Regions from separate parts of the Lactobacillus sp. ESL0230 genome, predicted to be linked through region 2. Evidence: predicted binding sites of a transcription regulator. Region 2 holds the regulator's gene; the other holds the start of a gene.

Region 1 (12,473 bases), on a different contig from region 2:
AACTATAATTATGGTCTAAACATATTTGGCTAATCTTGAGGAGATATTTTTTTCCTGAGACTGTAGCATAACCTCCTAGAGCAAGATAATGGTTAGCACAGCTGTGTAGCCAATTAATCACATCATAATTACCTGCGCGCTTAATAAGATTACTGTCAACCGTTACTGTAGCAATTTTCATTAAGGTATCTAGTAATCGGCACTGGAGCGTACCGGTGCTCTGCTTTAAGAAAGGCAGGGCATATTTTTTTACAATGGGATAACCTTGTTCAGCTTGTGCACGTGCGCCACCAATGCTGTATTGTTGAAATTCACGTTCACCAGCTGTTTGTAATTGGTTATTTTTTTCTAGGTCATGTTCAACTAAACCATGGCACATTCTAGCGATAGTTGTAAACAATTCAGCCTGATTTTTCTTACAATAACTTTGAGCGCAAACAAAAATACCTAGAGCAAAAATTGCCCCTTTATGGGTATTGACTCCGTTTGTAGCTGCTAGCATTTCTTCTTCAGCTAATAGACCTTCTTGTCTTAATTGAGTGAACATGGTGGAGAGGTCTGTTCCAGTGAAGGTTTGCCCAATTTGTGTAGCTTTATTGAAGTAATGCTCTAGGCTTAAGCTACTGTCAATAAAGGTATAAATATTCATATCAGGATGTGGTCCAGGATTAGCGGGATCAACTAAGCCAGGTTTAGGCAAGGTAGTGACTTCATATAAAAGAGCGCGTAGCGCATTTTGAGTGATTGAATTAGTCATAAGTTCCTTAATTGTGATTACTACTTAATTGCTAAATTGTCGACTAAAGTTTGAATTTCTTGTTTGTTACTTTTAATAAAGTCAATAAAGTCAATAATTCCAGCTGAAAAATGCTGGTTAGGATCATAAACAAGATAAACTTGCCGGATATTTTTAGGTAAATCAAGTTGAATTTGATGAATATCAAAGCCACTGAGATAAATGGTTTTGGCAACAACGCCCACAATATCGTTGGTCAGTACTTGACCAGCAATTGCCAATTCATCATGTAAACGATTGATGATATGCAAATCAGAAGCAACTGCAAGCAAAGCGTTGGTGATATCGCGACCAATTTGAATTTTAGTGGAGTAGGTCATGATGGATTCGCCTTGTAATTCACTGGGCGACATGCGATTAATTTGAGCTAAATTATTATCGGGTGCAACAATTGCAATAATTTCTTCGGTATAAAGCGGAATATAAGTTAGGTAATTAAATTCGGGTACGTAAGAGCAGATACCGATATCATACCATCCATTTTTAATGCCCTCGCATATTTGATAAGAGGGATTATCATGATAAATAAAATGCGGGGAAATCGCACTTTCTTGTTGGTATTTTTTGGTTAAATAAGGCAAAAAGATACCAATTGCAGTAGGGATGCCAGCAATATGAATATTGCCTTGATCTTGACTAATTTTTTGAGCAATCTTTTTTTTACCATATTCCAATGAAGTTAACGTTTTGGTGACCGTGTCATAAAAAATACGGCCATATTCGGTTAACTGGACATAGCGCCCATTATGTTTGAACAGTTTGCAATGCAATTCGGTCTCTAGTTGCTTAATGGAAACTGATAAGGTGGGCTGACTGATAAAAAGATTTTCGGCAGCTTTTGTATATTGTTTTTGGTCTGCCAACTCTTGAAAATAGTAAAGTTGATTTAAATTCATGTTGAATACCTCAATAGTAATTACCATATCAATTGCGCTTTAAATGCTATACCAAATTTTAGTGAAGCGCTTTCTATAATTGTTTATAGGTGTATTGGGAAAATTAATATGTGACTTGAAAAGTTGTTCACATGCTGTTTTAGGTCGGTAATAATTAGTGAATTAATAAGCAAAATGGAGGTGAAAGAGTTGCCTAAGACCAGTAAAATACTCTGAAAACATTGTTGATTATATTTAAAATTAATAATTTAAACTTTGATATCAATTTTACAAAGTTTATTTTTTTAAACATAATACAGGCAAAATATAATATTTCCAAGGAGTAGAGGAGATTAAATTATGTCTGAACAAAATAACTTACACGTCTTACCACCATTTGAAACAACACCAATTATGCACCATGCTAAACCAGGTGAAGCAATGGCGCAAGAAGATTTTACTAATTATTTAAAGGAAATTCGCCATTTGGCCCAAAACGAGTTCGATCAAATGACGAATTTTATTGAGGAGCAGCGTAAATTTCCTGATGACTTTTTTCCGTTAGCCATTAAACACGATCTTTATCGCTTTGCTTTACCGCGAGAGTATGGTGGTTGGGGCCTTAGTGAAAAACAAATCTTACAGGTTCAGGAAGAATTTTCCCGTACTCAAGGCGGTATTCGCATGCATTTACACCATGCTTCCGATATGAACTGGCGTATTTTAGCTGGCTTTGGTAGCCAAGAACTCAAAGATAAGTATATGAATAAGTTTCAAGATAAGTCAATCTATGCTAATTTTGCCCTTACTGAAAAAAGTGGTGGAACAGGAGCAGACTTGCATACATTAGCGGTTAAAGACGGTGATGAATGGGTTATTAACGGCGAAAAAACACTTATTTCTCATGCTGATGTAGCTGATTTTACCTATTTAATTGTTGTCACTGATCCTGATAAGCAAGGTGATGAGCGCCTGTCAGCTTTTTTTGTACCAACTAATACGCCTGGTTTTGAAGCAATGGAAATGCCACTCATGATGGGTTGTCGTGGTGCGGGGCACGCAGATTTGAAATTTACTGATATGCGAATTCCTGAAAAATATATGTTAGGTAAACGTGGAGAAGGAATGAAAGTTGCTATTTCAGCTTTATCACTTTCACGTGCACATATTGCCGATTCTAATTTAGGGATGGCTCAACGGATGCTGGAAATGTCCATTGCTTATGCTAAGGATCGCACTACCTTTGGTAAGCCTTTATGTAAGCGACAATCAGTTATTTTTGAAATTGCTGATATGGGTTCACGAATTCACGCTTTAAGGTTGATGCTCTGGGATTTAGCTGAAGATTACGATGCAGGTAAAGATATCACTAAAAAGGCTTCGATGGCAAAATTAGAAAGTATTAATACTGTTAAATTAGTTTCTGATTATATGCTGGAAATTTTTGGTGGTATTGGTTATTTCCAAGATAATCCTTATGGTCCAGCTGAACGTTTGTACCGTGATTGTCGGGCAATGTGGCTTGAGGAGGGGCCACGTTCTGTTCAACGTTTAACCGCGGGGCGGTTGTTGATTAATGACGGTGGTCAAACCCCAATTACCAGTTTGTAAATCAAATTAATGAAGCGGACCAAATTATTAGGGGGGGAAGAGATGATTTAGCCCGCTTTAATTATTGATAGCTTGGAGATCAGAAAAATGGCTAATGAAATTTTAAAGGGCATTAGAGTAGTTGATTTAACACAATTTCTAGCAGCTCCAACTGTGGGGCGCGTTTTAGGTGAATGGGGTGCAGATGTTATTAAAGTGGAAGCCCCTAAAGGCGATGCTGGGCGAACCCAAGGTGCAGTTTTTGGTATGAAGTATGAGGACGATGAGAACTTAGGTTTTGATGTGTCCAATATGAATAAGCGCTTTATTACGTTGAATATGAAAATTCCTGCTGGATTACAAGCGTTTAAAGACTTATTAAAAAAGGCTGATGTATTTTTAACATCAGTGAGAACAAAAAGTTTAGCAAAGATGGGATTATCTTGGCCGGAATTGCATCAAGAATTTCCTAAATTAGTGTTTGCTCAGGATCGCGGTTATGGAGAATTTGGTCCTAAGAAAGATGCTGCCGGTTATGATGCTACGGCATATCAAGCTCGTGGTGGCGTACAAGGAACAACAGTTGATAAAGGTGGCAATCCTTATAATCCAGTGAACGGTTACGGCGACTTTCAAGTTTCAATGACTCTGGCAGCAGGTATTTGTGCGGCTTTAGTTCAAGTAGCTAGAACTGGTAAGGGAGATAAAGTTGTTGTTAACTTAAATCATGCAGCAATCTTTATGCAGAATATTGCAATGGTTTCAGCGCAATATGGCAATGAGTATCCTAAGAGTCGCCGAGAAGTAACCAATCCTTTCAATGATACTTATAAGACAGGTGATGACCGCTGGTTTGTTTTATGTGTACCTGAATATGACCGTGATTTTGATAAGGTAATGCACCTTATTGGCCGTGATGATCTTAAAGGTGACCCGCGCTACAGCCATATGGATATCCTCAATACTCAAGGAAATAGTAGTGAAGTAATTGCCGTTTTGGAAGCGGCTTTTAAGAAACAACCGCTAACCTATTGGTTAAAGCTCTTCAGTCAAGAAGATTTGCCTTTAGAGGCTTGTCAAGTACCGACAGAAATTTATCAAGATTCTGAGGCCATTGACAATGATGAAATTCGACTGATGGAATTTCCTTCAGGTGCTAAGCGCTATATTCCAACTAATCCAGTTCGTTTTGCTTCGCAAGGAAATCCAACGCTTAAGCCTTCACGCGCACAGGGCTCAGATACTCTGGAGGTGCTCAAACATGATTTAGGATATAGCGACGAGCAAATTGCAACAATGCTTGCTAGCGGTGCAGCTAGCGGTGTTCGCCATTTAGGTGAACCGATTAAATAGGTGACAAAATGGTATTACAATACACACAACAACAAAAAGAATATCGTCATTTAGCCCAAGAATTTGGTGAGCATTACTTGACTTCTGAAATGATTAAAAAGTATGACCAAAATGGTGCTTGCCCCCTAGAACTTTTTAAGCCAGCGATTAAATTAGGGTTACACATGTTGGAAATTCCAACTGAATATGGTGGGGCAGGTCTTTCATATGAAGATTCAGCGATTGTCTTTGAAAAACTAGCTGAGTATGATGCTGGCTATGCTTTGACTTTGATTACTTCATTTGTCGCCTTGCGCTGCGTTTTGCTGGCAGGTACTAAGGAGCAGGCAACTAGGTTTGCTCAAGTTTTAGCACCTGGTCATTTTGCAGCCTTTACGATGTCAGAGGCTGATGCGGGTTCAGATGCAGGAGCAGTTAAGGCAACGGCGGTGCGGCAAGGTGATGAGTACATCTTGAATGGTAATAAAGCCTTTGCCACTAATGGCGGTCTTGCTGATATTTTAATTGGTATTTTTCGCACCTCGGATGCAGGTAATCATGGTTTATCAGCTTTTATGATTGATAAAAAGACACCTGGAATTTGGGCGGGTCAACATGAAGATAAGATGGGTTTACGTTTGTCCGATACAGTTCCTTTGAGTTTTAAAAATGTGCGTGTTCCAGCTGCTAATTTACTGGGTCAAGAAGGACGTGGGCTCAATATTGCCCTTGAAAGTCTTAATTTATCACGGGCGTACGTTTCTACTCTTACGGTTGGAATTATGCAGAGAGCCCTTGATGAAGCAGCTAAATATGCCAATGAACGTGAACAATTCAACCAACCAATTGCGCAATTTCAATCGGTACAAAACATGCTCGCTGATATGGCTACTAGCGTCGAAACAGCTCGTTTATTAGTTAATAATACGATGAAGATGATGGACCAAAATTTAGCGGTGCGGCAAGAAGGTGCAATGACCAAATTGTACGTCACTGATGTAGCTCAAAAAGTAACTTCGCAAGCCGTTCAAATTCTTGGTGGTTACGGTTACACCCGAGCATATCCCGTTGAAAAATTAATGCGCGATGCCAAAGGATTTCAAATTCTTGAGGGTACTAATGAAATTCAGCGTATGACGATTGCGCGCGAAGTTAGCAAAAAATATTACGGTTAAGGAGGAAGGCCATCATGAAAATTGCATTAATTGCTAGGGCTGCTTGGGCTGATCCGCAAGCTTACACGGTTGACAAACAGCGGGTAATTGTTAAACCAGAAAATTTATTTTTAAGTTTGGCTGACCGCGCTATTTTGACCTTTGCACAGCAAGTTGTTCACACTCGAGGCGGAACTATCGATGCTTATACATTTGAACCTGATGCAGCAGCTGCTGATCGAATTTTACATGAAGCTTTAGCTTTAGGGGCAACGACTGCGACTAAAATTGTCGGCGGTGATTTGGCTGATCCTTTGCAGCAAAGAGAACTTATTCAGCGATTTGTTCAAAGACTGATTAAACAAGGCCAGCACTATGATTTGTGGTTGACAGGCGATACTGCTGATTCAGGTTTTGTAGCTATCCTTGCCCAAGAATTAGCAGCGTACTGTTATGAGCATGTAACTGCGCTTGATTCAGCGTTTAACTTTGAAATTAGTCTTGCAAAAGGTAAATTGCTGGGCCAATGCCAACTGCCAGCAGTTATTACAACTGATGATTTGATTCAGGTACCTGAACTGGCAACTTTTGCGGCCTTAAAGACCGCAATGGCAGCCGCGATAACAACCATCGATTTACCCATTAAGAGCAAACCGAGCACTTTAGTCGCGATGCAAGAGCAAACTGACAAGGTAATTTTTAATTTGGCACAAGAACCAGATGCAACTGCTAAATTGGTTGCTCAATTAAAGCAAGACGGAATTCTGAGGTGAACAAATGACACCAATTTATTATATTCAACTGGAAGATCAAAAGATTGCCGAAGGCAATAGCAGTAATACTTTAGCCGGACTCAAAAACAGTTTTACCGGACCGAAGTCCGTTTTAGTTTTTAGTAATCAGGCTATGCAAATCCAAACGAAATATCGGCAAGCTGGAATCCCAACCATTATTTATCAAAATGAGCATTATACTTTGACAAATTTGACCAGCGTTGTGACCACTCTAGTTGCGCGCTTTACTGCAGAAAAAGAATACCTGATTATTTGTGATAATGATCAAGTGGGGAGCAGTCTAGGCAGCCGCTTGGCAGCCGCTTTAGGGGTCGATTTTGTCGCTAATGTTCAAGAAGTGCAGCAGGAAGGCGCAACGCGCATTGCTAACCAATCGCTTGGTCAAACACATGTGTGTCGGCAGGTGCCTTTAGCTGCTAAAAGTATAATCACTACATCTTGCACTGGCGTGGCAGGAAAGGCTAATACTGAAGTAGAAGTGCTTGATTGGAACATGCAGCAAAAAGGGGTAGCTTATCAGTATGTTGCCCAAAAGCAGTCTGCAAATGATTTGGCATACGCTAAGGTTGTTGTGGCTGCTGGCAAAGGCTTAGGCGCTGCAGAAAAATTGCAGCCTTTGCAGCAGTTAGCGCAGCACTTAAATGCTAGTGTAGGAGCAACTAAAGCCGTCACCGACCAAGGCTGGCTTGATGCTACGCGAATGATTGGTATTTCGAATTTGATTATTTCACCCACAGTCTATTATGCTTTTGGCATTTCTGGAGCAGTGCAGCATACGATTGGTATGAAGAAAGCCAAGCAGGTAATTGCCGTGAATACTGATCCTGCGGCCCCCATTTTCAAACTGGCCAACTACGGTATTGTGGGTGATGCCAACACGGTCATTGAACAGCTCAATCAGCTTTTAACGGAGTAATTCAAATGGGTGTTGAACAGAAACTGACCACGGTAAAGGCATTGTGGCATGAGCGCCTGAAGCAAAACCCTGATGACCTCTTTGTCATTGAAGCGGGCCAGCGGTACAGTTATGGGCAGATTGGCCAGCTGGTTGAGCAGGCGGCTAAGCGCTTAACAGCTTGGGGCGTTCAAAGTGGCGACATTGTTGCCTTGCAATTTGAATTAGACCTCGAAAATATTGTGCTGCTGCTGGCCTGCATTGAAGTAGGAGCAGTTATTAATCCTTTAAATCCCCATTTTGACCGGGATGAAGTTACAGCATTGATCAAGCGCTTTAAACCCTATGCTATTATTTCGCAAAAATCAGTGCGCGGTCGAGATACAATTAGTACTTTTCAGCACTTGCCCAACTACCAGCTCACCTGTACGGGTGATTTAAAAATGTTTATCCGCCAAGATCGGCTGGCAACAGTTTTTAAAGCAAATGAGGGACCAGCAGGCGCTGTTGTTATTTTAAATACATCTGGCACTAGTAGCGCTCCAAAGGGGGTTGTGTTAACGAATACTAATCTTTTAGTTGCCGAAGCCGCTTATCTGCAAGCTTTTAGCATTACCAAGAGTGATCTGACGCTGCTCTTATCTGGGATGTATCATGCAATTGGTTTTCATCACGGCTTAATTGCTACTATATTAGCGGGCAGTAAAATGGTACTTCTTAAACACTATGCTATTGCCGAAGTAGCGAAGCTATTACAAGAAGAACCGATTACCTTCATCGATAGTTTGCCTACGGTCATGTATGATCTTTTATTTAAAGTGGCTGATTTAGGCCAATTACGACAGTTAATTTGCGGCGGGGATCAAATTAAGCGCGAACTTCTTCAGCAGGCCCAAAAAAGAAATCTGCCGCTGTATAACTGCTATGGCTTAACGGAAGCTGTCCCATTTAGCTACACGCCCAGGGCTTATTATCAGCAGCAACAGGGCCTGACGACTGCGGTAACGCCAATGGCTGGTATTAAAGTCCGGTTAGTCAACGACCAGCAGGTCATTAATCGAGCAAATATCACTGGCTTAGTTGAAGTCAAGGGACCCGTTATCTTTAAAGAATATTTAGGCGAACCAGAAAAAACTGCGGCTACTTTTGATGGTGAATGGTTGAAGACTGGTGACCTAGCACACTATAACCAAGTTGGTTTATTAGAAATTGAGGGCCGCAGTGGTGACCGCATTATTCGCGGTGGTGAAAAAATTGCAGCTTGCCTTGTTGAGGAAAAACTGAAAGTTTGCTCAAATATTCAGGAAATTGCTGTTATAGGCATCCCTGATATGCGTCTTGGACAACGCATTGGCGCCTTTATTGTTCCAAGAGACCAGCAGAAAAAAATTACTAAAGCTGAACTTCTTGCAGAATTGAGTAAATACGGAGTTGATAAAAAATATTGGCCCGAAAAAATTTGGCAGTTAACTGCTTTACCCCGCACAGTTAATGGCAAGATTAAAAAATATCAATTAACAGAATATTTGAGGGATCAAGCAAGTAATGTACAACAAATTTTTTAAGCACTCAATGGCAGATTATTTTGTTACTCCGCAGATGCTCAACCACATGAACATCACCCATGGTGGGACGATTTTAACTCGGCTTGATTCGGCAATGGGATTATTTGCTAATTCATATGCTAAGACCCAAACTTTAACCGGTCGCATTGATCGCGTTAGTTTTTATCGGCCAAGTTCAGTAGGTGATCATCTTAGTTTTTGTCTCACATTGCTTAAAACAACTAAGCGGACCATGACAATTTATGCTGCAATTAATCGCCTTTCACTGGATAATAGGCAAACAGAATTAATTGGTGAGGCTGTGCTGACTTATGTCGCAGTTGACGCGCAATTAAGACCAATTCAGGGTCAGATTGAGCCATACCAAGTAAGTGATAAGACTGAAGAAGAGTTCATTCATAGCCTTAAAGATCGTTTAGGTCTTTAGCAATACGCTAATTATTTAATTTTTTTATTAAATTATTGAAAAAACCTATTATTAAAATCAATTGGGTAATTGGCTAAAAAAAGGTTAAAACTAGACGTCAATGGCTATGCTGGCTAGACGAAGATAAACAGCAATCTTTGCGATGATGGCGACAAAGTCAATAATGACAAGGTTATTGCTTATAGCTAATACTCATACTTGTACCATAATAAATCATTATTTTTATTTAATTAAATGGGTTATATTATTGGGTAATTAATTACCAATAATTTTGAAAGGTGAAGAGATGGAAAGAAAGAATAATTATGCAGGTGTTGCCACCTCCGTTTATATGCACTTTGCGGTTGTGGGGGCGGCGACACTGTTTATTAGTCAGTATCGCCAAGTTTTAGCACAGTCATGGCATGCAACTGAAACTCAAATCTCGTTGGTGATGGCGATGGTTGGCCTCGGGCGGATTATTACTATTTTGTTTGCAGGTGCGATTTCAGATAAGATTGGTCGCAAGAAGGCCTTGTTGATTGCACTTACTAGTGATGCTATTTTTTTGTTGGGAGCAGCTTTTGCTAATAATATTTGGGTGGCTGGAATAGCGGCGATGTTTTTTGGCGCTACTAACTCTTTTGGTGATACAGCTGGTTATCCGGCTCTAGCCGATGCCTTTCCGACTAAAACGGCCACGATGAATTCTTTTGTGAAAGCAGCCATGCAGGTAATGCAGATGCTGTTTCCATTTTGTGTCAAATTGATCAGTAATCCGCGAATTACTGCTTGTATTTTAGTTGCGTTGATTTTAATTGATGTTTTTTTAACTATAAAAACAGCTTATGCACCGCAAGCGCAAGCCCAAGAGACTAAAGTTGAGCAGGCAACGGCTACAATGCAAACTAGTAGCAATCAGCCAAAACTAGCAGTTGATGGATTAATGATTATTGCTTTAGGATTTACACTTTGTTTTACTTTTTATATTTTTTCCTTATATGCGCCCTATTATGGTCAATATGTACTCAACGAACCTGCTGCTAATGCTAATCAACTAGTTTCGTGGTATTCAATTGCGTCATTGATCTCGGTCTTTGTGACTTCAGTTTTAGTAACAAAAGTAAAGCGTTTGACCTTGATTATGGTTTATTCAGCTATTACTGCAGTGGGACTTTTATTCATGGTTTTGTCTCCTTCACCATTAGCGGGTGAAACTGGCGCGTTAGCAGTCGGGTTCTTCACCGCTGGTGGCGTATGGCAAGTTGGCTTATCTGTTTTGACTTCTTATTTTCCACAAAGTCATGGCAAGATCACATCATATTATAGCTTTGCCCCTGCCATGGTTTACTTTGTTGCACCATTAGTAGCAGCTTTTGTCTTAAAAGCTAATGGTACAAGTACCTTGATGGTTTTCTGGATTACGGCAATTTTTGCAATAACTTCAACTATTCTTGCCGCAATTTTGATTGTGCGCAGTAAGAATTTTGATATTGCAGATTAGTTAGAGAAAGGCAAATTTATGACTAAAATAATAAAGACCCAAGCTACTGGGCGTAATGGACAGATTGATTTTGAAATTAAGTTAACGGGTAACCATATTGATGACTTAGAGGTAACTAAAAATGTGGAAACACCTGGAATTTTTAACCAAGTTGTTGATAAATTAAAAACTCAAGTTATTAATGAGCAAAGCTTTGATGTTGATGCAATTTCGGGTGCTTCAATTATGACGCAAGCCATGCTGGATGCTGGTAAAAAGGCACTCACAGAAAATGGAGTAGATACTACAACCACTAGCAAAGCCAAAGAGCATCAAAACGTTACCCTTGATGTTGATGTAGCTGTTATTGGTTCTGGCATGGCCGGATTAATGGCTGCTTGTCGGGCCCTTTCTTTAGGTAAAAAGGTACTTGTACTTGAAAAAAATGGGTATCTTGGTGGTGCAACGATTTTGAATGGGTCCAATGTAGTGGGCACAGGATCAAAATTATCAGTTAGTATATTTGGTGAAGAAGCTAAAAGGGACACACCTGAATTACTGGTGCAAGATATTAGGCGTGAATGTCGAGGCACTAATGATGCTGGGTTATCTAATCTATTAGCTGAAAATATTGGTAAGGCAGTTGATTTTATTACCGAGTTTGCTACTTTGACCTATCAAAAAGCAGAAACGCAAACGATTGAGCATTCAGTTGACCGCCAAATTGAAATGCCAACCGCCAGTTCATATGAATTGATTACCAAGGTTGGTGAGGCCTTTACCCAAAAAGGAGGGCAAATTTTACAGGAAACTCGGGTAGAAAAGCTAAATAAGAATGAAAAAGGTGAGCTAGTTTCATTAATTGCGGAAAGTAAGTATCAGACTACTAAAGTTAACTTCAAGTCATTAGTGCTAGCAGCTGGAGGTTGGGGTGCACGTGATTATCAGGAACATAAAACTACGATACCATATTATGGTCCAATGACCTCAACTGGTGACTATTTTGATTTTGCCAAAAATATGAATTTAGTTGCACGCAATCTTGATTGGTATAAAGTTTATCCACATGGACTTGAAGTTGAACCAGGTATTGCCAAATTGACAACTTATTCCACTAAGGAAGCCAGCGATATGGGGGCAATTTTTGTTAATACTGATGGTCAGCGAATTGTGAATGAATCGGCGCCATATACCCATTTTCGTGATGCAATTGCGGCCCAAAAGGATAAGCTTGCTTTTGTAATAATGGATCAAAGAATGTGGGATAGATTCTATGAATTGTTACTCAAGTATGGTTTCACTCAAGATGAAGTGCAAGGCTTCTTTGATTTAGATGGTAAGAAGAGTCCAATTTTGGTTTCTGGTAATCTCAAAGTAGTTGCTCAAAAAGCGGGTATTAATTATGCTAATTTACAAAAGACGTTAGCAGAGTATGAAGAAGCAGTTAAAGTTGGCAAAGACTCTGAATTTGAACGTCCAGCACAATTTATGCATAAATATGAAGGCGATACTTACTACGTAATTGAACAAAAATTACGTTTTTGCACTACTTTGGGTGGATATGAGACTAACAAGCATTTACA
Region 2 (12,473 bases):
GTTCGATTTGCGGCAATATCACAGAGCACGACCCATGTGTAATTTGTAGCAATTCTGAGCGTGAGCAGTCAACGATTATGGTGGTTGAACAACCTAAAGATGTCATGGCTTTTGAAGAAATGGGCGAATATAGCGGTTTATATCATGTTTTACATGGTGTTTTATCGCCAATAGATGGGATTGGTCCAGAAGAAATCAACATTAAATCGCTTATTGTTCGCTTACAAAAACAAGACCAGGTTAAAGAAGTGATTTTAGCCCTAAACTCAACGCCAGAAGGTGAAGCAACAGCGATGTATATTGGAAAGTTAATTAAGCCGGCTGGAATTAAAGTGACACGTTTGGCTGCAGGTCTTGCTGTAGGTAGTGATATTGAGTATGCAAATTCAATTACTTTAAAGCGGGCAGTACAAGGGAGAACATCAATTTAATGTCACAAAATAAAGTTAAAGAATTAGGCGATCAGCGATTAATAACTACTATTGAAAAATTACAAGCCGAAATTGCGGTAGAAAAAAGTTTAGATGCAACAACGCTTGATATGTCAGAAAATAATATAGTTGCAGGGAAAATTTTACTTGCTAAATATGCTTTTTTGTATGACGAGGCACGGCACCGAAACACAAGATTTAGTGGTTTTACCAATGCGATTTCAGAATAAAAAGTCCTTGATTATAGGACTTTTTTATTTTTGTTTAAATTAAAAGTACGTTAGGGTGTTCATATAGAACAAACTCTTGTAGAATAGACTCATGGAGAGTTTTATGAAAAGTTATTTTATCAGTTTTGAGGGGCCAGATGGGGCCGGAAAAAGTACAGTTTTAGAACATGTGGTCGCTAAAATTGCGCCACTCATTAAAACACAATATCTAGTAACACGTGAACCAGGCGGTTCACAAATTGCAGAAAAAATTCGGCAGATCATTTTAGATCCCGACAATGAAAAAATAAGTGCCAAAACGGAAGCGTTGCTATATGCAGCAGCTCGTAGTCAGCATATGGCAGAAACTATCATTCCAGCTCTTAAAGCAGGAAAAATTGTATTTTCGGATCGTTTTGTGGACAGCTCACTTGCATATCAGGGGGTTGGCCGTAATCTGGGAATTTCTGCTATTAAAGAAATTAATGATTTTGCTACTAGTAAAATTGAACCAAATTTAACAATTTTTTTAGATATCGAACCTAAAGTTGGTTTAGCTAGAATTGTAAAAAATCGTTCAATAAAAGTGGATCGCTTAGATCAAGAAGAATTAGTTTTTCATCAAAAAGTTTACCATGGTTACCTGAAACTTATTCAAGAAAATCCTGTACGGATCAAAATAGTTGATGCGCAAAAGCCACTTAATCAAGTGGTACAGGCTTGTGCTAAAATTATTATAAACAGTTTACCAAAAGAATTGTTAAAGGATTAAATATAATGAAACTAATAATTGCAATTGTTCAAAAAGAAGACGCTAATAAGTTACAACATGCCTTTGTTAAGGAAAGTATTCCAGTTACTAAATTATCAACTACCGGGGGTTTTTTAAGCGAAGGAAATACTACGTTTATGATTGGAGTTGATGAGCAACGTGTTAAAAAAGTTTTGCGCATCATTAAGGATGAATCAAAAGCACGCGAAGAGTATATGAACCCTAATATGATGATGACTGGTTTTGATGTGAGCCGGCAACCAGTTAAAATTACTGTGGGCGGTGCAACGTGTTTTGTGTTGTCAGTAGAAGAATTTAAGAAATTTTAAATGCTAGTTGATATTACTAATCCCGCTCAAAAGCAAGTTGCTTTCTTAAGGCGTACTTATGAACAAGGGAAATTAGGCCATAGTTATCTGTTTATAGATATCAATGAACAAGAAGCAGTAAATACAGCCTATTGGCTTGCTTGCTTATCCAATTGCACTGGGATGGAAAAGCCGGATGGAACTTGCAAGAATTGCCAGCAAATCATTTCAGGTAATCATCCTGATGTTTTACTTATTGAACCTGAAAATAAGCAAAGTTTAAGTATTGATCAAATTCGTTTTTTAAAAGAAGAACTAGCTAAGAGCCCAGTTCAGAGCCCTATAAGGTTCTTTTTTATTAATCAAGCTGAAAAATTATCTCTTCCCGCTGCTAATGCGTTGCTTAATTTATTGGAAGAACCGATTGCACCGGTAGTTACAATTTTAATCGCAAATAATGTGAATCAAATCTTGCCAACAATTAAATCGCGCACGCAAATAATCAATTTTGTACCTAATTCACAAAATACTGATAGGAACGAAAAACTAATAGAACAAGGCTTTAGTCAAAATGAGCTTGAAGAACTTGATGATACAACAAATTTAGCAAAGTTAGGCAAATATTTTTACGAAGAAATGGTGGAACAAAATCCACTAGCTTTAGTTAGCGCCCATCAACTTGCTGATACAGTCAAAAGTAGAGCAAAACAAGATTATTTATGGTTTTTATTAAAAGATTTAGCCCAAAAAGATATTGATAGTGGTAATTTGCAGTCAGGTGGCAAAATGCTAAAAGACCTCCTTAAAATAGATCAAATGCGTTGTAGTAATGTTAATTTTCGTAATCTTCTTGATTATCTTGCTTTGCAATGGAAACGGTAGGTGTATAGATGGTGGATTCTTATTCAAAGTTACAACAACTCCATGAATCAATGGTCAGGATGACTAAGACAATTGAGAGTTTAGAAAACAGTATTTTAGATACACTTAAAGAAAATACTGAGCTAAAAGTAGAAAATCAATTACTTCGTGAAAAGATGGATAAACTAAATGCAGCCAATAATGGTTCAATCAAAAATCAAAGTGGTTTAGAATCGTTACGGCAAATTTATAACTCAGGCTATCACATTTGTAATATGTACTATGGCTCGCATCGCGATCCTAGTTCAGATTGCATGTTTTGTTTAGATATTCTCGACAATTTTGGTGAGAAAAAGAAATCACGGTAAAGGATAGATTAGATGCAACGGCAAAGTAGTTATGATAAAGATGAAGGTAAACTTTATTTAGTACCGACTCCTATTGGAAACTTAGAAGATATCACAATCAGAGCAAAAAATATTTTACAAAATGCAGATTATATTGCAGCAGAAGATACAAGAACTAGTGGAATCTTATTAGAAAAAATTGGTGTTCACAATCACATGTTAGCTTTTCATAAATATAATTCACAAGAACGGGCACCAGAATTAGTTAAGATGATGAAAGAAGGAGCAGTAATTGCTGAGATTAGCGATGCCGGTATGCCAGTCATTTCTGATCCAGGTTATATTTTGGTACAGCATTGCATTGAAAATGATATTGCAGTAATCCCTTTGCCTGGGGCATCAGCTTTTACAACAGCTCTAATTGCATCTGGCTTTGATGCACAGCCATTTACATATTATGGCTTTTTGCCACGGAAATTAGGTGAGCAACAGCCATTTTTTAACCAAATGAATGCTGCACATGCAACTTCAATTTTTTATGAAGCACCGCATCGTTTATCTAAAACACTAGCTAATATGAAGACTGTTATTTCACCTGAGCGTAAAATTGTCGTTGCACGTGAATTAACTAAAATTCATGAAGAATTTATACGTGGTACACTTGAAGAAGTGACCAATTATTTTAAGCAGAATACTCCTCGAGGAGAATTTGTGATTTTGATATCGCCAAATTCTGACCAGCCCCAATCATTAACATGGCCTGAGTTAATTGAATTAGTAGATAGACAAGTTAGTCAAGGTGAAAGCAAAAAATCAGCTATTAAGCAAGTTGCAACCACAAATAATGTATCTAAAAACGAATTATATGAGCGTTACCATCAAGAAAAATTATAGGTAGATCAAATGAAATATAGTGAAAAACATCAAGTAGAATTTTATGAATGTGATGAAAATGAAAATTTAAAATTACCGGCAATGATTGATTTAATGATGAGTGTTTCCGAACATCAGTTAAGTAGTGGAATTGCAAGTACTAATGTCTTAGCTAAAAAGGGACTTGGCTGGGTGGTAACGCAATATCATATCGAAATTAATCGCTTACCCAAACCAAACGAAGAAATTATTGTCTCGACTGAACCGGTAGGCTATAACCGCTTTTTAGAATATCGAAATTATCTTTTCAGTGATCAAAAAGGAAATGAACTAATTAATGTAGAAAGTGAATGGGTTTTGTTTGATTTACAAAAGCGTAAATTAGTTTCGACTGATCAAGAAATGATGGCCGAAATTGGTATTCCTTTTTTGAAAAAATTGCCACGTTTTCCCCGATTAAGAGTTCAAGCAAAGTATGACAAAAAGCGGCAGTATCGGGTGTGCTATGATGATTTAGATACTAATCATCATATGACCAATGGGCACTATTTTAATTGGTTTATTGATATGTTTGATCGGGAATTTTTAAAGCAGCATGTAGCGAAAGTAATTGACATTAAGTTTAATTTAGAAGTCCGTTATGGTGATCTACCATATTCATGTATAACTACTGTTGATCATGAAACAGAGATTAAGTCATATCATGCAATTAGTGATCAAGATCGAAATGACAAATCAGTTTGTGAAATATTATGGCGCAAGTTATAATATAATTTATGCTTTTTTATAAAAAACTAAATTAAATATGGAAAGAAAGTGCTGTGAATGCCAATAAAAAAAATGCTAAAGATCGAATTGCGCGATTTGATTTTGTTGGGCATTATAGTTGCAATGAAAATTATTCTTGAGCGCTTTACTATTGGAACTAGCTTAGCTCATATTGGACTAGGTTTTATCGGTAGTGTCTTATTAGGTTATATGTTTGGTCCAGTTTGGGGTGCTGCTGGAGGTGGAATTGCTGATTTGGTTTCTTCAGCATTATTTGGCAATCAAGGGGGCTTTTTTATTGGCTTTACACTAAGTGCAATGGTAGGTCCATTTATTTATGGTTTATTCTTTTATCAAAAGCCAGTAAAAATATGGCGAATTGTGGTTGCAGTATTATTAGTTTCAATTATTGTAAACGTTGGTATGAATACCTTATGGCTTCATCTTCTCTATAATGTAGACTATAAGGCAGCATTAGTTCAGCGAGCACCAATGGAAATAATAGTTCCCTGGGTTCAAATGATAGTGGTTTACTTTGTTTTAATGGCAATTTCACGCATCAAGATTAATCGATAATTTGAAAAAGGTAAAGTAGTTAAAAATGAAAATTTTAAGTGTGTCAACCGCAACTAATAATTTAAGTGTAGCCTTAAATCAAGATGATACAATTGTAGTTGAAAAAAATGAAATTGATGAGCGCAATCATAGCGAACATCTTGATCCATTGATTAAAGATATTTTAGAGTCTAATCACTTGGAACTTAAAGATATTGATCGTTTCGCAGTAGCGCTTGGACCAGGATCATATACGGGATTACGTATTGGCGTAACTACAGTAAAAATGTTCGCCAGTATTTTACAAAAAGAAGTGGTTGGAGTTTCAACTCTACAGGCATTAGCGGCAAGTTGTAACGCAACCCAAACTCTTATTGTTGCTGGTCTTGATGCGCGCAATGACAATTTCTTTGCTGGTGCGTATGTAAATGCAGATAAGCAGTTGACTAATATAATTGCTGATGGTCATTATCATATTGACATATTACTAACGAAAATTAAAAATTATTTTGTCGATCATAAACTTAAGCAAGTTATTTTTGTGGGTACAGGTTTTGAAAAACAGGCAGAATTAATTAAAAACATTGATGTACCATACAGTTACGGCTCAATGCAACAAAATCAAATTCATGCGGGTCTTATTGGGCGATTAGCAAATTCTGAAAAAACAGTCGAGCCAGATAAATTATTACCTAATTATCTGCGCCGAACGCAAGCAGAAGTAGACTGGCACAAAAAGACGGGGCAAGATTTCGGCCCAGATAGTAAGTATGTGGAAGAAGTTTAGCCAAGCATTCTATTCAGAGCACGGACTTGCTTTTAAGGCGTTTACCTTTAAAATGAACAACCATTGTTTAAAAATAGTGCCAGCTCAACTAAGTGACCTTTCTAAGATACTTTTACTGGAAAGCAGGGTTTATCATGGCTACTTACCATGGAATAGCACAATTTTTCAAGCTGAATTGTGTAAAAATGACTCGCTCTATTTGTTGGTTTACAAGGAAACAGCGTTAATTGCTTTAGCTGGAATAAGGCTACAAGGTAAGGAAGCGCATATTACTAATTTAGCAGTCGATCCAGCATGGCAAAATCATGGTTTGGGCACATATCTAATCCAACTTTTATCTAAATTTGCTAAAAAGCAGCAATGTTACTTGATTAGTTTAGAAGTTAGGGCAGACAATGAAAGGGCACGTCTGCTTTATGAAAGTTTAGGCTTTCGAGTTAGATTTGTACACGCGAATTATTATCAAGATGTTCAGCAAGATGGTCTGGGCATGATTTTGGAATTAAGGCATTAACAAAGGGAAGGATTTAAATTTGGATAGAAAAAAAGAAGTCCGTATTTTAGCTTATGAAAGTTCCTGTGATGAAACTTCAACTGCAGTAGTTAAAAATGGTTGTGAAGTAGAAAGTATGGTGGTGGCTACTCAAATTAAAAGTCATCAACGCTTTGGTGGCGTTGTTCCTGAAGTTGCTAGTCGACACCATATTGAAGTGATTAGTCAAATCACCACAAAGGCCTTAGAAGAGGCAAAGGTTACTTGGAAGAATATTGATGCGATTGCTGTAACTTATGGACCAGGCTTAGTTGGTGCACTTTTAATTGGCGTCAGTGCTGCCAAGGCAGCTTCAATGGCAACTGGTATCCCTTTGATTGGCGTTGATCATATTATGGGTCATATCATGGCTGCGCAATTAACTGCTAAAATTGATTATCCTGCACTTGCTTTACAAGTTTCTGGTGGACATACTGAAATTGTTTTGTTGAAGGACGCAACCCATTTTGAAATTGTTGGTGATACGCGCGATGATGCTGTAGGCGAAGCATATGATAAAATTGGTCGAGTGCTGGGTGTTAATTATCCCGCCGGTAAGACGATTGATGAGTGGGCGCATCGGGGACAAGATACATTTGACTTTCCGCGAGCTATGATGGAAGATGACAATTACGACTTTTCTTTTTCTGGTCTGAAAAGTGCCTTTATCAATACCTGTCACCATGCAGATCAGCTTCATCAGAGCTTGAATAAGTATGATTTAGCGGCTAGTTTTCAAGCAGCAGTAGTTGATGTCTTAGCTAAAAAAACAATACGCGCAATTAAGCAATATCATCCCAAAACTTTCATTATGGGCGGTGGAGTTTCAGCTAATCGAGGTTTACGTGATCGGATGAAGATAGAAATTAAGCAACTTCCTTCAAACTTTGACTTGAAAGTTATTCTTCCAGAATTAAAATTGTGTGGTGATAATGCAGCCATGATTGGTGCAGCTGCCTATAACTTATATAACGAAGGAAAGTTTGCTGATTTAACGCTGAATGCTGATCCTTCACTTGAATTACCTTATGCTGATTAGATTTTGAATTAAAAAAGTTGACCTCTTTATTAAAGAAGTCAACTTTTTTAATATTCACGATAAAAGGCTACTAATGATCCTTGATCGCAGGACATAAAACCACATTTTTGATAAAAGGAACGAGTGTTAGGTTCATCAAGGGTTAATAATAATTTTTGTCTTACATTTTTGTATTTTTTTAAGACTAGTGTTACTAGATGAGAACCGATTCCTTTATGCTGATATTTAGGTTGAATTAATAAATCTTGAATATAAATAATCGAAATACCATCACCGACAACTCGAATTAAGCCAACTAATTGTTGATTATCAAAGGCTGCAATAACATCTAGGGAATTTTCAAGAGCAATTTTTAAAGAGGGCATGTCTACAGTGTATGAAGTCCAACCGACACTTTCATATAAAGATTTTAATGCTGCCAAACTTATATTTTTAGTTACTTGATACTCCATTGACGCTCCTTTCTAATATTAAAGTTATATTAAATTAAATTATATTATTAACATTAAAAATTTTCAAGCTCAATCATAATCTCTTCCCATTTCTCATTCGTTTTAGTTAGTTCAGTTTGAATTGCTGATAAGTCTTCTTGTAAAGGTCCAAGTTTGCTAAAGTCAGTTGCAATTAGCGGATCAGCCATTTCGCTCTGAATTGTTTTCTGTTGTCTTTCTAAATTATCAATTTCAACTTCAATTTCTTCAACCTGTCGCTGTAGTTTACGCTTTTGTGAGTCTTTTACTTTTTGCTCCTGGTAAGATAATTTAGTGGCTTTTTGTGCGTCTTCATTGTCTAGCTTAGGCACAATTTTGGTGGTGTTAAGTTGCTTATTTTTTTTATCTAAATAATAAGTGTAATCTCCTTCATAGACTGTTGCCTGTTGAGGATTAACTTCAACAATCTTATTGGCTAATTGATTAATAAAGTAGCGGTCGTGTGAGACAAATAGTAAGGTACCATCGAACTTTTGTAAAGCTTGCTCAAGCACTTCTTTGGCTTCCAAATCTAAATGATTAGTTGGCTCATCCATCAATAAGAAATTACTATGTTCTAAGGACAAAACGGTTAGCGTTAATCTTGCTTTTTGTCCACCAGAAAGTTGTCCGACCGTTTTATCAATATCTTTTGCTGTAAACAAGAAACTAGCCAAAACAGCACGGATATCACGTTCAGGCATAGTTTGGTGGCGATCCCAAATAGTATCCAGCACAGTTTTACTAGAATCCAGCAATTGTAATTCCTGATCATAATAACCAATATCAAGCGATGCTCCGTATTTAATGGAACCCATCTTAGGTCGCAATTTCTTCATAATAGTTTTTAGTAAAGTAGATTTACCTATGCCATTAGGTCCAATAACAGCAACGCGATCCCCTTTATTAACTTGCAGATTAATATTATTCACCATGACCTTATTAGGGTAACCAATTGATAAATCATGTAAGATTAACACCTCTTTACCAGAGGGACAATCACTTTTGAAATTAATTTTGACCTTGTTTTTATGCTTTGGTGGAGTAATGCGCTCGATTTTTTCGAGTTGCTTACGTCTACTTTGGGCTCTTTTAGTAGTTGTGGCGCGAACAAGATTTTTTTGGATAAATTCTTCATCTTTTTTAATTTTTTCTTGCTGCTTTTCGTAAGCCTCTTCTTGCTGACGATCCCTTAATTGACGCTGTTTTACGTAATCGGAGTAATTACCTTTGAAGGCTGTTAATTGGCCAAATTGTAATTCAAAGATTTGGTTGGCCAAATGGTCTAAGAAGTACTGATCATGTGAAACTACTAAAATTGCTCCATTGTAACCTTTAAGGAATGCTTCTAGCCAATCTAACGTATTTAAATCTAAATAGTTAGTTGGCTCATCAAGTAGAAGTAGGGGGGGCTTATGTAAAAGTAGTTTGACTAAGGCTAAGCGGGTCTTTTCTCCACCAGATAGGTTGCTGATAGTTTTAGACCAAGTTTCTTCTGGGAAATTAAAGCCATGTAAAATACTTTTAATATCAGCTTGATAGCTGTAGCCACCTTTTTGCTCAAAATCAAATTGTAATTGATCATATTTTTTTAAAAGTTGACTATCTTGAGGATGTTCAGCTATTTTTTGTTGCATTACTTGCATTTGTGTATTCATTTCGATTAAAGAAGAGAAAACACCGAGTAATTCGTCCCAAATGGTTTTATTTTCATTTAAAGCTTTTTCTTGAGCGCTGTAGCCCACTTCAATTGCTTTATTAACAATAAACTCACCGTGTGTAGCTTCTTCTTCACCTGTCATAATTTTTAAAAGAGTAGTTTTACCTACCCCATTTGAGCCCACTAAGCCAATTCTTGCATTTGAATTGATTGAAAAATTGACATTTTTAAATAGTGTAGTAGCTCCAAATTGTTTTTCTAAATCGTGTCCTTGTGCAATTATCATATTTTTCACCTAAAAACTATTTTAGCATATGAAGCGAGTTAAAAGTGACTATGGTCTGTTTCAAAATATAGCAAGATAAATTAATAGTTGATTTTTGAGGCATTGAAAATAATTAGATAAGTAGTGTTTGTTGTGTTAAAATCTAAAAGATTGTGAAAAATATTTGCAACTAACACTAGTTTATAGGTAAAATAATAAATAATTGATGAGTAATTCACAAATGAAATTTGCTAGCATAATTAAGTTGGAGGCTTTGTAATAAATGGAAAAAATAAAAATTCCCACGGCGACAGCAAAAAGACTGCCGCTTTATTATCGATACTTAATCATCTTGAATGAAGCTGGCAAAGAGAAAGTTTCCTCAACTGAATTATCTGAAGCTGTTCAAGTTGATAGTGCATCAATTAGGCGCGATTTTTCGTACTTTGGTGCATTAGGTAAGCGTGGGTATGGATATGATGTAAAAAGCTTACTGACTTTTTTTAAAAAAATATTGAATCAAGATACTTTAACCAATGTGGCTTTGGTAGGAGTTGGTAATTTGGGACATGCTTTGCTTAATTATAATTTTAAGCGAAGTAATAATATTCGAATTTCTTGTGCTTTTGATATAGATCAAAAAATAACAGGCAAAATTTTAAGCGGCGTTCCTGTATATGATATGAGTGAGCTTAAAAAGCAACTGAGTGACCAACAGATAACAATTGCGATTTTAACAGTTCCGTCTAATACAGCTCAAAAAACAGCAGATGAAATGGTTGAAGCAGGTATTAAAGGAATTATGAACTTTACGCCGATCAGACTCTCAGCTCCGAGCGGAATACGAATACAAAATGTTGATTTAGCTACTGAATTGCAAACATTAATTTATTTTTTAGAAAGTGATAAGAAGTAGCCCGCATAAATATTAGGTAGACTTAGTGATTAAAACAAATTAGCACTTTAATTGAAAAAGTGCTAATTTTTTCTTGCATTTTAAACAAAAAGGGGTTATTATCATAATTATAAGTTAGCACTTAGCTAATTTGAGTGCTAATGACTAAAATTAAAGATATTAAATTGAATTTAGGAGGGACAAACGTGTTACAACCAATAGGTGATCGCGTGATCGTAAAAGTTAAAGAAGAAGAAGAAAAAACTGTAGGCGGAATCGTCCTTGCTTCTAATGCTAAACAAAAGCCAACTGAAGGTGAAGTTGTTGCTGTAGGTGCAGGCAGCTATGCTGAAAATGGTAGTAAAATTCCAATGACTGTTGCAGAGGGTGATATTGTGCTCTACGATAAGTACTCAGGCACTGACGTTAATTACGAAGGTGAAAAATACTTAGTCCTTCATGAAAAAGATATTTTGGCAGTTGTTAAGTAATTAAGGAGTAAGAAAAATGGCAAAAGATATTAAATTTTCTGAAGATGCAAGACGTTCTCTATTAAAGGGTGTCGATAAATTAGCTGATACAGTTAAGGCAACAATTGGTCCTAAAGGAAGAAACGTTGTTTTAGAACAATCTTATGGTAATCCTGATATTACTAATGATGGTGTGACCATTGCTAAAGCAATTGAATTAAAAGATCATTATGAAAATATGGGTGCTAAGCTTGTTGCTGAAGCTGCTCAAAAGACTAATGATATTGCTGGTGATGGAACCACAACTGCTGTTGTTTTAACGCAAGCTATTATTCGCGAAGGGATGAAGAATGTTACTGCTGGTGCTAATCCAGTTGGTGTTCGTCGCGGAATTGAAAAGGCTACGAAAGCTGTTGTTGATGAATTACATAAAATTAGTCATACAGTTTCTTCTAAAGAGCAAATTGCTCAAGTTGCTGCTGTTTCATCCGCTTCAAAAGAAGTTGGTGATTTGATTGCTGATGCAATGGAAAAAGTAGGCAATGACGGAGTTATTACCATTGAAGATTCACGTGGTATTGAAACTGAGCTTTCTGTGGTCGAAGGAATGCAATTTGACCGTGGTTACTTGTCACAATACATGGTTACTGACAATGATAAGATGGAAGCTGATTTAGACAACCCATACATTTTAATTACTGACAAAAAGATTTCGAATATTCAAGATGTTTTGCCACTATTACAAGAAATTGTACAACAAGGTAAGTCTTTATTAATTATCGCTGATGATGTTTCAGGTGAAGCTTTACCAACTTTGGTCTTGAATAAGATTCGTGGTACTTTCAATGTCGTTGCTGTTAAGGCACCAGGCTTTGGTGATCGTCGTAAAGAACAATTGCAAGATATTGCGGCTTTAACAGGTGGTACAGTGATTACTGAAGACCTTGGTCTTGAATTAAAAGATACTACACTTGATCAATTAGGCCAAGCACGGCGTATCACAATTACTAAGGACTCAACCACTATTGTTGATGGTGCTGGTTCAGAAGATGCTATTAAGGATCGTGAAGATTCTATTAGAAAACAAATCGCTGAGACTACTTCTGACTTTGATAAACAAAAGTTGCAAGAACGTTTAGCTAAATTAACTGGTGGTGTAGCTGTTATTCATGTTGGTGCTGCTACTGAAACTGAATTAAAAGAGCGTCGCTACCGGATTGAAGATGCGTTA

Evidence for each region. Region 2 encodes Rex, which represses fermentation and respiration genes when NADH is low (regulators of the CRP and FNR family bind a similar motif). Its sites were predicted from a motif close to TTGTGAANTANTTCACAA; they were not measured.
Region 1: a site for Rex is predicted at 1,948-1,965, ahead of F5ESL0230_RS00355 (acyl-CoA dehydrogenase family protein). Genes of this name have one in related genera too.

What each region holds. Positions count from the first base shown of each region.
Region 1 is NZ_REHI01000003.1:3,290-15,762, forward strand. Features, by position in the region: gene F5ESL0230_RS00345 (triphosphoribosyl-dephospho-CoA synthase) at 1-757, opposite strand, end outside; gene F5ESL0230_RS00350 (LysR family transcriptional regulator) at 778-1,719, opposite strand; gene F5ESL0230_RS00355 (acyl-CoA dehydrogenase family protein) at 2,032-3,282, shown strand; gene F5ESL0230_RS00360 (CaiB/BaiF CoA-transferase family protein) at 3,370-4,614, shown strand; gene F5ESL0230_RS00365 (acyl-CoA dehydrogenase family protein) at 4,623-5,768, shown strand; gene F5ESL0230_RS00370 (hypothetical protein) at 5,783-6,520, shown strand; gene F5ESL0230_RS00375 (electron transfer flavoprotein subunit alpha/FixB family protein) at 6,525-7,457, shown strand; gene F5ESL0230_RS00380 (class I adenylate-forming enzyme family protein) at 7,463-9,001, shown strand; gene F5ESL0230_RS00385 (acyl-CoA thioesterase) at 9,009-9,428, shown strand; gene F5ESL0230_RS00390 (MFS transporter) at 9,715-10,911, shown strand; gene F5ESL0230_RS00395 (FAD-dependent oxidoreductase) at 10,930-12,473, shown strand, end outside.
Region 2 is NZ_REHI01000007.1:15,946-28,418, reverse strand. Features, by position in the region: gene recR (recombination mediator RecR) at 1-431, shown strand, start outside; gene F5ESL0230_RS06325 (YaaL family protein) at 431-661, shown strand; gene tmk (dTMP kinase) at 765-1,412, shown strand; gene F5ESL0230_RS06315 (cyclic-di-AMP receptor) at 1,418-1,741, shown strand; gene F5ESL0230_RS06310 (DNA polymerase III subunit delta) at 1,742-2,602, shown strand; gene yabA (DNA replication initiation control protein YabA) at 2,614-2,949, shown strand; gene rsmI (16S rRNA (cytidine(1402)-2'-O)-methyltransferase) at 2,962-3,822, shown strand; gene F5ESL0230_RS06295 (acyl-[acyl-carrier-protein] thioesterase) at 3,832-4,569, shown strand; gene F5ESL0230_RS06290 (folate family ECF transporter S component) at 4,627-5,145, shown strand; gene tsaB (tRNA (adenosine(37)-N6)-threonylcarbamoyltransferase complex dimerization subunit type 1 TsaB) at 5,171-5,911, shown strand; gene rimI (ribosomal protein S18-alanine N-acetyltransferase) at 5,895-6,425, shown strand; gene tsaD (tRNA (adenosine(37)-N6)-threonylcarbamoyltransferase complex transferase subunit TsaD) at 6,445-7,482, shown strand; gene F5ESL0230_RS06270 (GNAT family N-acetyltransferase) at 7,530-7,934, opposite strand; gene F5ESL0230_RS06265 (ABC-F family ATP-binding cassette domain-containing protein) at 7,988-9,898, opposite strand; gene F5ESL0230_RS06260 (redox-sensing transcriptional repressor Rex) at 10,161-10,793, shown strand; gene groES (co-chaperone GroES) at 10,979-11,263, shown strand; gene groL (chaperonin GroEL) at 11,280-12,473, shown strand, end outside.